Regions from separate parts of the Rhizobium binae genome, predicted to be linked through region 3. Evidence: predicted binding sites of a transcription regulator. Region 3 holds the regulator's gene; each other region holds the start of a gene.
The links. Region 3 encodes LexA, which represses DNA repair genes until DNA is damaged. Its sites were predicted from a motif close to TGTTCNNNNTGTGTTCNG; they were not measured.
Positions count from the first base shown of each region.

Region 1 (5,274 bases), 2.1 Mb from region 3:
CCTTTGAAGGGGTGACCGTATTCGGGATAGGCATCGGCGAGCATAAGAGAGCTGCCGTTAATGTAGAGATGAATATGCATCGTGCGGCCGCTCTCGTCGACCGGCACCCGGTGGGCCTCTTCGGCGCCGAAGGCCTTCTTGTAGAATTCCGCGGCTTTCACCGCGCCGTCGACCGTCAGATAGGGCAGCAGACCATTCTTGACCGGCGGCAACTTGACCGGATTGTTTTCCGTCGTCGTATCCATGTTCGTCCTCCATCGTGTTCAAGCGCCGGCTGAATGCCTGGCTGCTTCAAAGACGTATCATGGACGCACGATGCGACAATGTCGGTTGGTTTTTTTGAGCGAAGCTGCTTAGAGATCGATGATCGTGCCGCGACCGTCGTTCCAGATGCGCATCTCGCGTTGGCCGTTGTTTGCCTTGGCGCGGACCGGGGCGGGCTTCATCTTCATCGAAAGGGCGCGGCCGACCATGAGCACGGTCAGGATGCCGCCGACAGCAAGCGTCACCGAAAAGGTGAGAAGCAGCATGGCGACAAAAAAAGTGGCGCCGGCAAGCATGAAGAAGATGGAGCGAATGTTCTGCATGGGTTTGATACCTTTCTACAGAAAGGAATGTGGTCCTTCTTTTTTCTCTCTGCAAGGCAAGCATGGCTTTTTGTTGTCTTGCCGGGCTTTGCGAAGCTTGGCACTAATGATTGATGAGCCGAACCACACCTCTCCGTTCCCTGCATCTGCGCCGCTCGGTGCTGAGCGTGCCCGCGGTCAATCTGCGGGCGCTTGAAAAAAGCCGTTCCCTTGATTGCGATGCGGTTATTTTTGACCTGGAGGATTCTGTCTCGCCCGAGAAGAAGGGTCAGGCGCGGGAAAACCTGCGGGCCTTTTTTGCCGGGCCGCCGCTCGAGGGCAAGGAGAGGATCATCCGCATCAATTCTTTGTCATCCGAATTCGGAGCAGCGGATCTCGATCTGGTCAAGGCGCTTTTGCCCGATGCCGTGCTGCTGCCGAAGGTGGACGAACCTAGCGATGTCACTGACGTCAGCGATCTGCTTGCCGATGCGGATGCGCCGGAGGACCTACGCATTTGGGCGATGATCGAGACGCCGCGCGGCGTGCTGAATGTCGGGGCGATCGCCGGATCCGGCCGCACGCCGGGTGCAAGGCTCGATTGCCTCGTCGTCGGGCTCAACGACCTGCGCAAGGAAACGGGCGTGCTTCCCCAGCCGGGGCGGACCTATCTCGTGCCCTGGCTGATGCAGGTCATTCTGGCGGTCAAGGCCTATGGGTTCGATGCGCTCGACAGCGTCTTCAATGATTTCCAAGATGGCGAAGGTTTCGATGCCGAATGCAGGCAGGGCCGCGCCATGGGTTTTGCCGGTAAGATGCTGATCCATCCCGCGCAGATCGCAGTGGCCAACCGGCATTTCGGGCCGAGCCTGGAAGAGATTGCGGAGGCTGAGGCGATCATATCAGCCTTTGCCGCGCCTGACGCCAGGGGTCTCAACGTCATCAATGCGAACGGGCGAATGATCGAACGGCTGCACCTTGTCCAGGCCGAGGCTGTGGTTCATAAAGCTCGCCTGATGTCTGCAAGAAAGCCCGCCTGATGAAACTCTACCGCTTCCTGACCGGTCCCGACGACGCCTCGTTCTGCCACAAGGTCACTGCCGCCCTCAACAAGGGCTGGTCGCTGGAGGGGTCGCCGACCTATGCCTTCAATGCCGCAACCGGCGCGATGCAGTGCGGCCAAGCCGTCGTCAAGACCGTCGAAGGCAAGGATTACGATCCGGATATGAAACTCTCGGAGCAGTGAGTCCTGCTCATTGAAAGCGATGGAGCGTCGTTAGCGCGTCCTGCCGAGGCGCGGTGCTTCAGCTCTTTGTTTCATGCATGTCGTTTATCCCGAAACCGTTGCACACTTCCGGGCGACATGCATTAGCGCTCGGTGGCTTCCTCGGCGCTGGCCTCGATCCGCTCCATGTCCTCGTCGCTCAGCCCGAAATGGTGGCCGATCTCGTGGATCAGGACATGGGTGATGATATCGCCGAGCGTCTCGTCGTTCTCGGCCCAGTAGTCGAGGATAGGGCGCCGGTAGAGGCGGATGCGATTCGGCATCTCGCCTGTTTCCATCGTGAAACGTTCGGAAATGCCCCTGCCCTCGAAAAGGCCGAGAAGATCGAAAGGGGTTTCCAGCGCCATGTCCTCGAAAACGTCGTCATCGGGGAAATCCTCGATCTCGATCGTGAGGTTGGTCGTCAGCTGGCGGAATTCATCCGGAAGATGGCTGTAGGCCTCCATGGCCAGCGACTCGAAAGTGCTGATCGTCGGCGCATGGCGGTCCCGCCAATCATCGCTCTGGTCTATGCGGGCCATGAATATTCCTTCCTTTGCGGGCCCATATAGAACCTTTATCGCCGATTTTCGAGTGCGGAATCAAAGGCAGGAATAAATTCATAGAAAATGGTTGTTGACTCTTCTTCCGCTCTCTGGAATCCATAAGAACATAACAGGAACAAGACGGATCGGAGTAAACGCCATGGCGCAGAACGCCCTGGCGCGCGAGCGGCTTTTTGCGCTCCGCGAAACCATCGCCAGACTGGAAGGAAAGCCCGCGCCGGCACTTGCGGCAGCGGAGCAGGAGGCCTTGGCGCAAGGACGCAAGACGCGCCAGGAACGCATTCTGCCCCCCTTGCCGTTTGGGGTGGAGTTTGTCGATCGGGCGCTGGAAGGCGGCCTGCCCCTCGACGGGATTACCGAATTCCGCTCCGCGCTGTCTCGCGATGCCGGCGCGGCAAGCGGGCTGGCGATGGCTGTTGCCGCGCGGCTGCAGAAACAGGAATCAGATGCCGGCAGGCTTATGCCGTTGCTCTGGATCGGCGATGCAGTCGGCACGCTGGAGGCCGGCCGTCCCTATGCTCCCGGGCTTCGGGATTTCGGGTTGTGTCCTGAGCGATTTCTCCATGCCGCGCCGCGCAAGCTGGACGAAGCGCTCTGGCTGGCGGAGGCGGCGGTGGAAAGTGCTGCTTTCTCGGCCGTCATCTTCGAAGTGCGGGGCAACCCTGCGCATTTCGGCCTGACCGAAAGCCGCAGGCTCAGTCTCAGGGCGCATGCTGCCCGCCGTCCGCTCTTTCTTCTGCGGCAGGCAGGAGTGGAGGAGGCCAGCAGTGCGGCCTTGCGCCTGCATGTCGAACCGGGACCGTCCGGTCTGCGGCCGTTGCCGGATGGATCGAAGCTTGCCGGCAGTATCGGTAATCCGATTTTCCGTCTCACGCTGGAGAAGAGCCGCAATCCGGCCCCGCTCTCCTTTCTCCTGGAGTGGAATCCCCATGAACGCGAATTTTTCTCCGTCACCGAACCAAACCTCCTTCGTCCTCCAGGCGAACAGTCAGCGCATTCTGGCGCTCAGCTTCCCGCATCTGCCAACCGATCGTATCGCCCGCAGGCGATGGGGGCCCTCCTGGCGTTCGAAAGGGCGTCCTGAGGCGCCGTCCATCGTCTGTTCGGGCAAGCTCAACAATGCCATGCGGCTGACGGCTCTGGACGAATTGGCCGAGCGGTTGGGGCTGAAGAAGGAACAGGGCGTGGCCGAAGCGCGTGCCATGTATCCGACGCTCGATGTGGTGGAAGAGGATCCGGCCGCCGATCGCCGGCTGCTGGAGGCAATTGCCGACTGGTGCGACCGGTATACGCCTTTGGTGGCCTTTGACGGCAGGGACGGCCTGTTTCTCGACATTACCGGCTGCACGCATCTCTTCGGCGGCGAAAAGGCGCTTCTCAAGGATATTCTGTCGCGGCTCTTTCATATGGGGATCGATGCGCGGGGGGCGATCTCATCGTCACCGGGACTTTCCTGGGCCGTGTCGCGCTTCGGGCAAAGCGGCGTGATCGAAGACGTGGAGACGGAGCAAGTGCTGATGTCTTTGCCAGTCGCGGCCTTGCGGCTGCAGGGGCAAACCGTTGATGCGCTGAACAAGCTCGGTCTGAAATATATCGGCGACATCATCAATGCGCCGCGGGCGCCGCTGACCCGCCGATTCGGGCCGGAATTGCTTCTGCGTCTCGACCAGGCGCTGGGACATGAAGAGGAAGCGGTTTCGCCCCGTCGTCCCGTCGCCAGCCTTTCGGCCGAAAGCCGCCTGATCGAGCCGATCGGAACGGAAGAACAGATCCTTGCCGTCACCAGGCAGGTCGCCGTGTCGCTGCAGCCGTCGCTGGAGGCACGAGGCGCCGGCGGGCGGGTGTTCGAATTGGTTCTCTTCCGCGTCGACGGCAGGGTCTTCCGTCTTTCCGTCGGCGCTTCGCAACCGCTTCGCGAACCGAAATTTATCGCCGGGCTTTTTTCCGAGCGCCTGCAGGCGGTCTATGACGATCTCGATGCCGGTTATGGTTTCGAGATCGTGCGGCTGAATGTGGTGCGGCATGATCCCTTCAACGAAGCGCAGGCTGATTTCGAGGGCGATCGTCAGGGAGAAATCTCCCTTTCGGCTTTCGTCGACCGTGTCTCCGCCCGGCTGGGTGAGGATTGTCTGCAAAGTTTCCAACTTCGGGAGAGCCATGTGCCGGAGCGCGCCGTCATCGCGATTCCGGCGATGGACAATCTTTCAAGACGCGGGAAAGCCGAGCCGAACGGTTCTCTTCCTTTCCGCCAAGAGCGCCCGTTGAGGCTTTTTGCGACGCCAGAGCCTGTCGAGACCGTGCTCGCCGAAGTGCCCGATGGTCCGCCGCAAATCTTTCGCTGGCGGCGCATGCAGCACCAAGTGGCAAAAAGCGAAGGTCCGGAGCGGATTGCCATGGAATGGTGGATCGACGGAAGTGACGCGGAGGCGCGCGATTATTTCCGCATCGAGGACGAGAGCGGCCATCGCTTCTGGATCTATCGTCGAGGTTTCTATGGCCGGGAAGTCGATCCCCGCTGGTTCATGCACGGGGTGTTTGCATGAAAGGCGAGCGCGCATTTTTCGAGATCGGCGCGAGGACGAATTTCTCATTCCTCGAAGGCGCCTCCAGCCCGGAGGAGATGGTCTTGCAGGCCGCTCATCTCCGGCTCGGCGGTCTCGGAATTGCGGACCGGAATTCGGTTGCCGGCGTCGTGCGTGCGCATGCGCAGGCGGAACAGCTTGAGGAGAGATACAAGAACAGAGATGCGATCATGGCCGAAGCGGCGAAGACCGGAAAAAAGGAAAGGATTTTCCATCCAATCCGGATACAGCCGGGCGCCCGCCTCGTCTTTTGCGACGATACTCCTGATATCCTCGCCTACCCATGCAATCGTCGG
Region 1 covers NZ_CP071604.1:4,469,941-4,475,214, reverse strand. Annotated here, with positions in the region: gene J2J99_RS21805 (VOC family protein) at 1-245, opposite strand, end outside; gene J2J99_RS21800 (hypothetical protein) at 354-587, opposite strand; gene J2J99_RS21795 (HpcH/HpaI aldolase/citrate lyase family protein) at 701-1,606, shown strand; gene J2J99_RS21790 (DUF1737 domain-containing protein) at 1,606-1,812, shown strand; gene J2J99_RS21785 (metallopeptidase family protein) at 1,935-2,372, opposite strand; gene J2J99_RS34075 (ImuA family protein) at 2,536-3,480, shown strand; gene J2J99_RS21780 (Y-family DNA polymerase) at 3,521-4,939, shown strand; gene J2J99_RS21775 (error-prone DNA polymerase) at 4,936-5,274, shown strand, end outside.
Region 1: a site for LexA is predicted at 2,497-2,514, ahead of J2J99_RS34075 (ImuA family protein). Genes of this name have one in related genera too.

Region 2 (5,274 bases), 1.6 Mb from region 3:
GATCTCCGGATTGATGAAGACCTGCGGCTGCTTTTCTTCGCCTTCGCGCGACACGTCGATCACCAGCATGCGGCGCGGCACGCCGATCTGGATGGCGGCAAGGCCGATGCCGGGGGCGTCATACATGGTTTCCAGCATGTCGTCGGCAAGGCGCTGCAGGTCGGCGTCGACCCGCTCGATCGGCTTGGACAGCTGGCGGAGAATGGGATCTGGAAGAATGATGAGTGGCTTGATGGTCATGGGCGTTCCCATAACCCATCTTTTCTCACTATGGAATTATCCGGCGGGCGGGGAAGACGCTTTTTTGCATCCCCGCCCGGAATTCTGCCATATTCGCGTCAAGCCGCCCGGCGGGCAGCGGCGACCGAACGGCCGTCCGGCCTAGCGCGGAAACGCTGCAACAGCGCGATCAGGCTTTCCACCTCGTCCTTGAGGCGGCGGGTTTCTGCCGAGGTGCGCTCGACCATGCCGGAATTCTGCTGGGTGATTTCGCCCATGCTGCGGATCGCCACGCTGACCTCGTTGACGCCGGTTGCCTGATCGCGGGCGGCAGCGGCGATATCGGCGACGAAGCGGTTGATGATATCGATGCGGCTGATCATGTCGTTCAATGCCTCGCCGGTGCTGGAGACGATGCCCACACCCTCATTGACCTGGATCGAGCTCTGCGAGATCAGGTTCTTGATCTCCTTGGCGGCTTCGGCCGTGCGCTGGGCGAGCTGGCGAACTTCCTGGGCGACGACGGCAAAACCCTTGCCGGCATCACCGGCACGCGCCGCCTCGACGCCGGCATTCAGCGCCAGAAGATTGGTCTGGAAGGCGATCTCGTCGATGACGCCGATGATCTTGGAAATTTCGGTCGAGGATTTTTCGATGCCGGCCATCGCCGAGACGGCGCTGGTGACGAGTTCACCTGAATTCTTCGCCTTCTGCTGCGTCTCACGCACGGCGCCGGATGCCTTTTCGGCGTTGGCGGCGGTCTGGCCGACGCTGACGGAAAGCTGCTGCAGGGCCGCCGAGCTCTCTTCGACGCCGGCCGCCTGCTGGGCGGTGCGCAGCGACAGGTCGTTGGTCGCATTGGAAATGACGTCGGCGCCGCTCATGATCTGGCCCGACGTATCGCGTACGGATGCGAAAGACTGGCGAAGGGCGCTGACGGCGCGGTTGTAATCCTCGGCCATCTGCCTGAAATCACCCGGCAGATCGGCGGGTAGAGTGGCTTCGAGATCGCCGTTCGACAGTGCTTCCAGGCCGCGGCGCAGTTGCTCCAGGGCGATGGCCTGGTCGGATTGCGTCTTGGCGCGCTCCTCTTCCAACGCACGGCGTTTGGCTTCCAGCGTCTCGAGATAGACCGAGATGGAATAATCCATGTCGAGCATGCCTGCCTTAATGACGGCAGACAGCTTCTCGGCCAACTGCCTGCCCTGCTGGCGCGCGAAGAGCGAAGGCCACTGCTTCTCCATGATGCCTTTGACGAGTTCGGACATGACGAGAGCATAGCCACCGATATACCAGCGCGGCTCCAGTCCAATGCGGGCATGGGTGCGACCGACCGCAGTCACGCCATCGACATAGCTTTGGTCGAAGCTACCGCCTGCAAGATTGGCCCAATGATCCTGCTGCCGCTTCTTGGCATGGCCGACATGGTTCTTGTCCGTGAAGAAGCTCGAGACCGCGGGGGTCTTGGCGATCTTGGCATAGAACTTATCGAGAGCGCCGCCGATCAGCTCGGCAATAACAGGGCGCAGGTCCCGCATCGAGTTGCGCGCCGTCTCGTCCAGTTCGATGAAATCGAGGCGCTGTCTGAGCGCATTGTCGGTCTGCTGGGATGTCATGGGTGTCTCTGTTTGTTGGCGCGACGACGCGGGAGGGAATTCTGCGCCACAGCTTTTGGCGAATATGATTGAGCAATCGTTAAATCCAGCCGTGATTTTCGCGCGTTGGCCAGCAAGGCGCGGCGGCCCGCGAAGATATTGAGGATCGCCGCTTTCGTTCACGGTTTGATCTATATATTGCCGCGTCTTCTGTTATGGTTGCGCCATGACCGTCACGTCCGAATCACTCGCAGCTTCCGTCGCCTCGATCAGCCCGGCCATGCTGGCGCTGACCGGCGGCGTTCTTGCAGCCCTCATCCTGCTGGTGATCATCCTTTTTCTCCGCGCCGCCGGCCTTCGCCGAGAACAGGCGGAGGAGGCGGATCTGCGCGCCAGGGAAAGTGCGATGCGCATGGCCGAACTTTTGAAGATCCAGGCGGAGATGCAGGGCCGCATCACGGCGATGGCCGAAGTCTTCGGCGCACGGCAAAGCGAACTCAACCAGGCAATCAACCAACGCCTCGACGGCATGTCGCAGCGCATGAGCTCGACGATCACCGAGCAGACCAAATCGACGCATGAGAACCTGCAACGGCTACAGGAGCGGCTGGCGGTCATCGACGCGGCGCAGAACAATATCCAGACGCTCGCCAAGGACGTCGTCGGGCTGCAGGCCATCCTTTCCGACAAGCAGACGCGCGGCGCGTTCGGCCAGTCGCGCATGGAAACGATCGTCGCCGACAGCCTGCCGATGGGCGCCTATGCCTTCCAGCAGACGCTGTCCAACGGCTCGCGACCGGACTGCACGATCCGTATGCCGAATGGCGCGCCGCCGCTCGTCATCGACGCGAAATTCCCGCTCGAAGCGTGGAACGCCATCCGCGACGCCGCCGGCAGCCCCGATGCCGCCAAGCTCGCCGGCCAGCAGTTCCGCCGTGACATGGAGATCCATATAAGGGACATTGCCGAGAAATATCTGATCCAGGGGGAAACCCAGGATACGGCCTTTCTCTTCGTGCCGTCCGAATCGATCTTTGCCGAGCTCCACGAAAATTTCGAGCCGGTGGTGCAGAAGGCGCACCGGGCGCGCATTGTCATCGTCTCGCCGTCGCTGCTGATGCTGTCGATCCAGGTCATCCAGGCCGTCCTGAAGGACCAGCGCATGCAGGCGCAGGCGCATCTGATCCAGGGCGAGGTGGCGCTGCTGATGGACGATCTCGGCCGTCTCGACGAGCGGGTGCGCAAGCTGCAGGGCCATTTCGCCATGGCGCAGAAGGATATCGACATGGTCGTCACGTCAGCCGACAAGCTCACCAGGCGCGGCGCCAAGATCGAAGCGCTGGAATTCGAGGCGGGCGGCGATATCCGGCCGGCCCGTGACGACGAGACCCCGGCCAAATCGGTGGAAAGCCGCACCGGTCTTCTCAAGCTTCGGGTGGTTGACGAGGAGTGACCGCTTCGGGCAGTGTCTGCCCCGCATTTCAGATAGGAGTTGGAGCATGACGTCGCCGGCATGTTCCAAAGGACGGGACATCCTCATGATCACAGTTTTCGGGTCCATCAACATGGATCTCATCGCCACGACGGACCGCCTGCCGAAGCCCGGCGAGACGGTGGCCGGCAATAGCTTTGCCACGGCCGCCGGCGGCAAGGGCGCCAATCAGGCGCTGGCAGCCCGCCGCGCCGGCCGCTATGTGCATATGGCCGGCGCCGTCGGCAAGGATGGTTTTGCCGCCGATGCGCTCGCCCTGCTCGATGATGCCGGAACCGACCTCTCCCTCGTCAAACATGTCGACGGTCCCACCGGCACGGCGCTGATCCTCGTCGGCGGCGATGGCGAGAACATGATCGCCGTGGTCCCCGGGGCCAACGGCCTGGTAACGGCAGCCGATGCCGAGGCGGCAGTCGGCAAGATGAGCGAAGGCGACATTCTGATGCTGCAGCTCGAAGTGCCGGTCGACGCCGTCGAACGCGCGCTGTCGGCCGCCCGCGCCAAGGGCGTCACCAGCATCCTCAACCTGGCGCCGCTGACTCCAGACGCGCCGCGTCTCGGGCGCCTGGCCGATATCGTCATTGCCAATGAGACCGAATTCGAGCGGCTCGCCGGACAGGACGGCATGGACGTCGAAGCGCGCGAGACGGCACTTCACCGCCTGCATGCCGAAACGGGTCAGACGCTCATCGTCACACTCGGCGGCGACGGGGTCATCGCCATTCGCGACGGGGCGATTTCCAGGGCGCAGGGCCTGAAAATCGAACCTGTCGATACCGTCGGTGCGGGAGATACCTTCTGCGGCTACTTCGCCGCCAGCCTCGACGAAGGCCTTGATTTTTCCTCGGCGCTGCGCCGCGCGGCCGTCGCCGGCTCGCTCGCGTGCCTCAAGGCGGGAGCGCAGCCTTCGATCCCGGCAAGCCAGGACGTCGCGGACAGAATATAGTTTCAGTTTCTTTGCGAAGCCGCCGAGAAACCAATCATTTTTGAGGGAAATTTCGGCGGTTTTCCTTGCCTCGGCCATTCGAGTTTCATTCAAATTTAAGGTATTTCCGGCGATCTTCCTCGTGGTCGCCGGCGTCCTTCGTGTTTGCAGCCGGCCGCCAGTTCAAAGTGCTGCAGCGTCCCATCGCGTCTTGAAAGACGGGCGCCGCTGCAGGCGGCTGCTCCATGACGGGGCGATGCCTTCGCTCCTGCGCCGGAGAATGCCCATTCGGCGTATCCTTGCCCGAGGACCCCATGTTTATTTTTCGCATGAAATCGCTTGCCGCGAAACTTCTCGTCATCACCGGCATCGCCATCGCACTTGTTCTTGTCGTCTCGAACTTTTTCCTCATCGACCAGACACGCGATCGCGTCCAGACGCTGACGATGGATCAGGCCAACCTCGAGGCAAAATCGATTGCCAACGAAATCGCCGCCAATGTCGGCGAACTCGCCAGTGCGGCGCGCACCATGTCGGGGGTCATCGGCCGCGGCCATGAGGGCAAGTCGCTCGACCGCAAGGGCATGATCAACGTGCTGAAAGCCAATCTCGAGCAGAACGCCTTCGCTTTCGGCAGCTGGTTCTGCGAGCAGCTCGGGGCGCTCGACGGCAAGACGACCGAGATCGCCAACAACAATGACGAAGGCACGAACAAGAACGGCGCCTTCACCCCCTACTGGTCGAAAACCAAGGATGGCGGCGTCCAGTACTCGACCTTCGACAATGATTATACCGCCGAATGGTGGAAGCTCGCCGCCGACAGCGGCAAGGGCGCGATCACCACGCCTTACCTCGCCGAGGGAACCGATGTCCCGACGCTGCTGACCTCGATCGCCTATCCCGTCACGGCGGGCGGCAAGATGATCGGTCTCGCCGGCGTCGACATTTCGCTGAAGTCGCTCACCGACAAGCTGCAGGCGCTGCATCCTTTCGGCTCCGGCCGCGTGACACTGCTGTCGCAGGCCGGCAACTGGATCGTCGCG
Region 2 covers NZ_CP071604.1:462,234-467,507, reverse strand. Annotated here, with positions in the region: gene def (peptide deformylase) at 1-240, opposite strand, end outside; gene J2J99_RS02275 (methyl-accepting chemotaxis protein) at 339-1,835, opposite strand; gene J2J99_RS02270 (DNA recombination protein RmuC) at 2,041-3,267, shown strand; gene J2J99_RS02265 (ribokinase) at 3,353-4,252, shown strand; gene J2J99_RS02260 (methyl-accepting chemotaxis protein) at 4,546-5,274, shown strand, end outside.
Region 2: a site for LexA is predicted at 1,991-2,008, ahead of J2J99_RS02270 (DNA recombination protein RmuC). Genes of this name have one in related genera too.

Region 3 (5,274 bases):
CTGACCGCCCGAGGATTCGCCCTGCCCGCCCGGCTGGGCGACGGAATGGGTCGCATCGAAAATGACGGGCGCGCCCATCGCCGCCATGATCGGCAGCGAGCGCATGTCGGAAACCAGCGTATTGTAGCCGAAGGAGGCGCCGCGCTCGCATAGCAGCACGTTCGGATTACCGCTGGCATTGAGCTTCTTCAGGACGTTCTTCATATCCCAGGGGGCGAGGAACTGCCCCTTCTTGACGTTGACGACGCGGCCGGTCCGGGCGGCGGCGATCAGAAGGTCCGTCTGCCGGCAGAGGAAGGCGGGAATTTGCAGAACGTCGATCACCTCCGCCACCTCGGCGCATTGCTCGGCGGTGTGGACGTCGGTCAGGACGGGAAAGCCGAATTCCCTCTTCAGGTCGGCGAAGACCTCCATGCCTTTTTCAAGCCCGATGCCGCGCTCGGCCGAAAGCGAAGTGCGGTTCGCCTTGTCGAAGGAACTCTTGTAGACGAGGCCGATGCCGAGCTTTGCGCAGAGCTCCTTCAGCGTGCCGGCGACCATGAACGCGTGATCACGGCTCTCCATCTGGCAGGGGCCGGCAATCAGCGACAGGCGGCCGGTATTGGAAAAGGTGACCTGGCCTTCGCCTTCGCCGATCTTGACCTCGGAATTGGTATCAGTGCTCATCGTGTTTCCTCGAAGGCAAAAAGCGCGCCCTGCCCGGGCGTGGGCTTCACCAGAATGCGATTGTTCTTGCGTGTATATGTCACTCCGTTAGCAGCCAAATGCGCTTCTGTCACGGCAAGATCGGTGACGGTGAAGAGGATTGCCTGGCCGCGCAGGCCACGATCGGCGGCGGAAACGGCAAGCTCGAAATAGGCCTCTAGCCCTTCCGGCGTCATCAGGCTGATCTTGGCATTCGAGGCTGCGATCTTCATGCCGAAACCAGTTTTCTCCACCGCCGTTTGCCCGACCGCAAGACCGACGAAGGCGGCAAACGCAGCCGGCTCCGGCGTACAAAGCGCGATCTCGGAAATGCCGGTCACGCCGTTGGCATGTGTCTCCAGCGCGGCGCGATCGGCGGGGAAGGCATTGATGCGCTGACAGGTGAATAGGAAGAAGTCGGGCGCGCGCAGATCTCCTGAAAAGGCCAGTTTGAAATTGCCGACGCTTTCCGAACCGTCCGGCATCCGTATCGGCCTGCTGAACTGCAACATCTCGCCGGCACTCGCACCGTTGCCGAAGAATCGCCGATGATCGAGGCCGGCATCTTCGGTGCGGAAGGCCAGCGCCGAAAGTCCCTCCTCGCCGCAGCGGAAGCGGAAGGCGCGATTGCGGGCGATGAAGACATTCCCCTGGCGGGCCGCTATCTCGCTTTCCTCGACGCTCGCCACCCCCAGCGGCTCGATGTAGGTCTTGTCGGCGAAAAAGACGCAGGCATTTTCCGTTCCGAACGGATGGCGCGCATCGGCGGCGACGGTGAAGCCGAGCTTGCCGAGCCTTTCGCGCGCCAGGTCGATATTGACGACGGGCAGCACGACATGATCCAGCGGGTGCGGCTTGGCGGAATGTGCGATCATGAGATCCCTCCTGACACGCCAAGAGATGTGCGACAGCACCACCCCCAATGCAAGACGTGTGTGCCGATCCGGCAAATGAAAATAAAAATCTCGACGAGTTGGCGTGAATTTTTACGGAAATTTAGCTACTTGCGGAACACATATGGAACATATAGTGTCTGTTCTGGATTTGTTTCAATCACGGGGTCTGACGTCGATGCTCACGCGCAAACAACAGGAGCTTCTCCTTTTCATTCATGAGCGCATGAAGGAATCCGGCGTTCCTCCCTCTTTCGACGAGATGAAGGACGCCCTGGATCTCGCCTCGAAATCCGGCATTCATCGCTTGATCACGGCGCTCGAGGAACGCGGTTTCATTCGCCGCCTACCGAACCGGGCCCGGGCGCTGGAGGTGATCAAGCTGCCGGAGGCCTATAGCCCCAGCCTTCAGCCGCGCCGCGGGTTTTCCCCGAGTGTTATCGAAGGCAGCCTCGGCAAGCCCCAGCCGGTCGCCGCCCCCGCTGCCGCAAGGCCGATCGCCGACAACGGCAACTCCGTCTCCGTGCCGGTCATGGGCCGGATCGCCGCCGGTGTTCCGATCTCGGCAATCCAGAACAATACACACGACATCGTCGTTCCCGCGGATATGCTCGGTTCGGGCGAACATTACGCGCTGGAGGTCAAGGGCGATTCGATGATCGACGCCGGGATCTTCGACGGCGACACGGTGATCATCCGCAATGGCAGCACCGCAAGTCCCGGCGATATCGTCGTTGCGCTCGTCGACGACGAGGAAGCGACGCTGAAGCGCTTTCGCCGCAAGGGTGCCTCGATCGCGCTCGAAGCCGCCAACCCGGCTTATGAGACTCGTATCTTCGGGCCCGACCGGGTCAAGGTGCAGGGCAAGCTGGTCGGCCTCATTCGCCGTTATCACTGACAGCAGACGGGCCGGATTCGGCGAAACCGCCTTTGCGCCAATCATAGGCGCGATGGCGCATCCATGGACGTGACCAGGCATCGAATGCGGTTGCGATCTCGAGTCCCGTCTGCACAAAGCGCAATTCAATGGAACCGGTCCTGCGCAGCGTCTCGCCGGTGAAGAGTGTCGCACCGGAGCGGCAACGGTCGAAACGCAGGCGCACCGCGGTCACGACGATCTCGCCGGCGTCGCAGGCCGGGCCGAGATAGGCGGCATTGTCGATGACCGCGACGACATGGCCATTGCCGAGCCTGGCTATGCACCAGGCTTTCTTGACGCAGGAAAACCGATTTGCCTCACCGCCAGCTGCTGCGGCCACCATTGCCGTCCTCGCTTCATTCTGCTGGTCGCCGGAAAGCCTGAGGCGGCGGTCCTCACCCTGGGGCGGAATGGCAGGGCCATCCAGCATCTTCGGCGGCTGGTGCGTCGGCGACACCAGCGCTCTCTGCCACTGGTCGAAGATGAAGTCCGGCGGGTTTTCGCGGTTAGAAGCCATTGCCGTCGACGCGACGAGCGCGACTAGACCACCATCTTCGGAAATCACCAGATCCGGCGGCCGGGACCCCGGCAGAGTGAGCAGGATGAGCGTTGCGACAGCGAGGATCGATGTGCCGGCATGGCGCAACCGGGTGCGGAGCAGCATCAGCAGCAGAAAGCCTGCCACAGCCATGATGAAATACCAGCCGGGCAAGCGGCCGAAACCGATATCGCCACCCCAGCCGGACACCGTCTTGGCGACTGCAATCACCAGATCGAGGCCAAAGCCGACCACCGTCCAGAGCGGAGCGTCCAGACCGAACGGCATGAGCAACATGGCCAGCAACCCGGCCGGCATGACGATGAAGGAGATGATCGGCATCGTCGCAAGGTTTGCCGGCAGGCCATAAGCGGTCAGGCGATGAAAATGCTCGATCGAAAACAGCGCCGTGGAGAAGCCGCCGATCAGCGAAGTCAGGAAGATGCCGCCGAAGAAACCGGCGACGGCCGCGACCGGCCGCAGGAACGGCAGCTTCGGCAACGGGCTTTCCCGGACGCGCCGGTCCTTCCACAGCTGATAGCCCGATACCAGTGCCAAAGTCGCAGCAAAGGACATCTGGAAGCTCGGACCCAGGACCTCGGAGGGTGAAATGGTGATGATGACGAGCGCCGAGAGCACGACATTGCGCAGGCTGATCGACGGCCGATCGAAGAAGACGGCAATCAGCATGATCGCCATCATGATGAAAGCGCGTTCGGCCGAAACCCCGAATCCTGAGATCAGGAAGTAGGCGGTGACGGCGATGAGTGCGCCGGCGGCGGCGATCTTCTTTGTCGGATAGGCTTGGGCGACACCGGGAAAGAGGCTGAGCAGCATCCGGAAGCCGACGAAGAAGATGCCGGCCGACAGCGCCATGTTGAGGCCTGAGATCGCCACGATATGAGCAAGGCCGGACTGGCGCAGCGCCTCCGTCGTTTCCTTCGAGATGGCGCGCCGCTCGTCAGTCACCAGAGCGGCGGCAAAAGCGCCTGTGTCACCGGGCAGAATAGAGCGTATGCGATCGCCGATGCCGCTGCGCAACCGGTAAAGCCATTCGAGCAGAGCTTCGGGCGTCGATGTCGCAGCTTGCGGGCCCGCGGGCAAATCGACTTTCTCCGGAGCACCGTAGAAGAAGCCGTTGGCGCCGATGCCATCGAAATAGGCACCGAAGGAGAAGTCGTTGAGGCCAGGAAGCGCCGGCCCTGCCGGCGGCGTCAACCGCGCGCGGCCGGTGATGATGTCACCGATCTCGAAAGGCGCATCGGCACCGCGCGCGATCACGGTGATGCGCCGCGGCGGCCGCTTCACCTCTGGCGCCTCGGTGCCGGTGACGGCAAGAATATAGCGCCACCGCCCGCGATCATCGCCTTCGCGCCGCTCGACGCGGCCGGTCACCGTTGTCGTCACGGATGAATCGAGGATGACCGTCGAGGCCCGCCAGCTTTCGAACTGCGCGCAGAGCATGCCGCATGCGACCAGGGAAAGCGCCAGAAGCGTTGCCCGCAAGGCCGGCCGGCTGCGGCCGGCGACAAGCCCCGCAAGCATCGACACCGACAGGCAGAGCAACGATGGAACGAGAGGAACATCCGTTGCAGCAAGAAACCAGAACGCCGCGCCGGCGCCGAGGAAGACCGGCGAGAACAGGAGCAGGCGGCCGTGATCGAACTCCTCGCTCAGCATCCGGCCGCCGGCACGCAGCGATTGTCCCATTGCCGCCGGCAGCCGGTGGCGCACCGACATCGCGGACTGGGTTCTTGACGGCCGCATTGCCGCGGCAGGGGCAGGACCTTCCGCGGGATCGGCAAGACCGACGCCTTGTGGCCGCAATTCGACTGTCGTCAATTCCTGCATGCGCCGCCCGAAGTCACCTTGCCCAGGCACCAGAATGCAACCTTCGGGCAATTCCGGCAAGCATAATCGATTGAAATGCGAGAGAAAATCGCAAATGCGAAATGTCAGTCGAATCATCGGTTTCCGCTATGCGTGCGGCTCATCGCTGCAGTGCCTAAAAGGTGATGCCGCAATGCACAAAATGCCGTCACGGTAACTTGGCATTAGCCTCGCGATCATATAGCTATCGGTGAGGACGCTTAACCCCTATGGCGCTTTTGTGGCGCCACCGACATTTCGGAGGATCAGCATGACGGATCAAAGCGCAACAATAAAAATCGGTGACAAATCGGTCGACCTCGCGGTCAAAAGCGGCACGATCGGTCCAAGCGTCATCGATATCGGTGCCC
Region 3 covers NZ_CP071604.1:2,064,282-2,069,555, reverse strand. Annotated here, with positions in the region: gene kdsA (3-deoxy-8-phosphooctulonate synthase) at 1-666, opposite strand, end outside; gene J2J99_RS10095 (VOC family protein) at 663-1,559, opposite strand; gene lexA (transcriptional repressor LexA) at 1,756-2,475, shown strand; gene J2J99_RS10085 (ComEC/Rec2 family competence protein) at 2,456-4,885, opposite strand; gene gltA (citrate synthase) at 5,175-5,274, shown strand, end outside.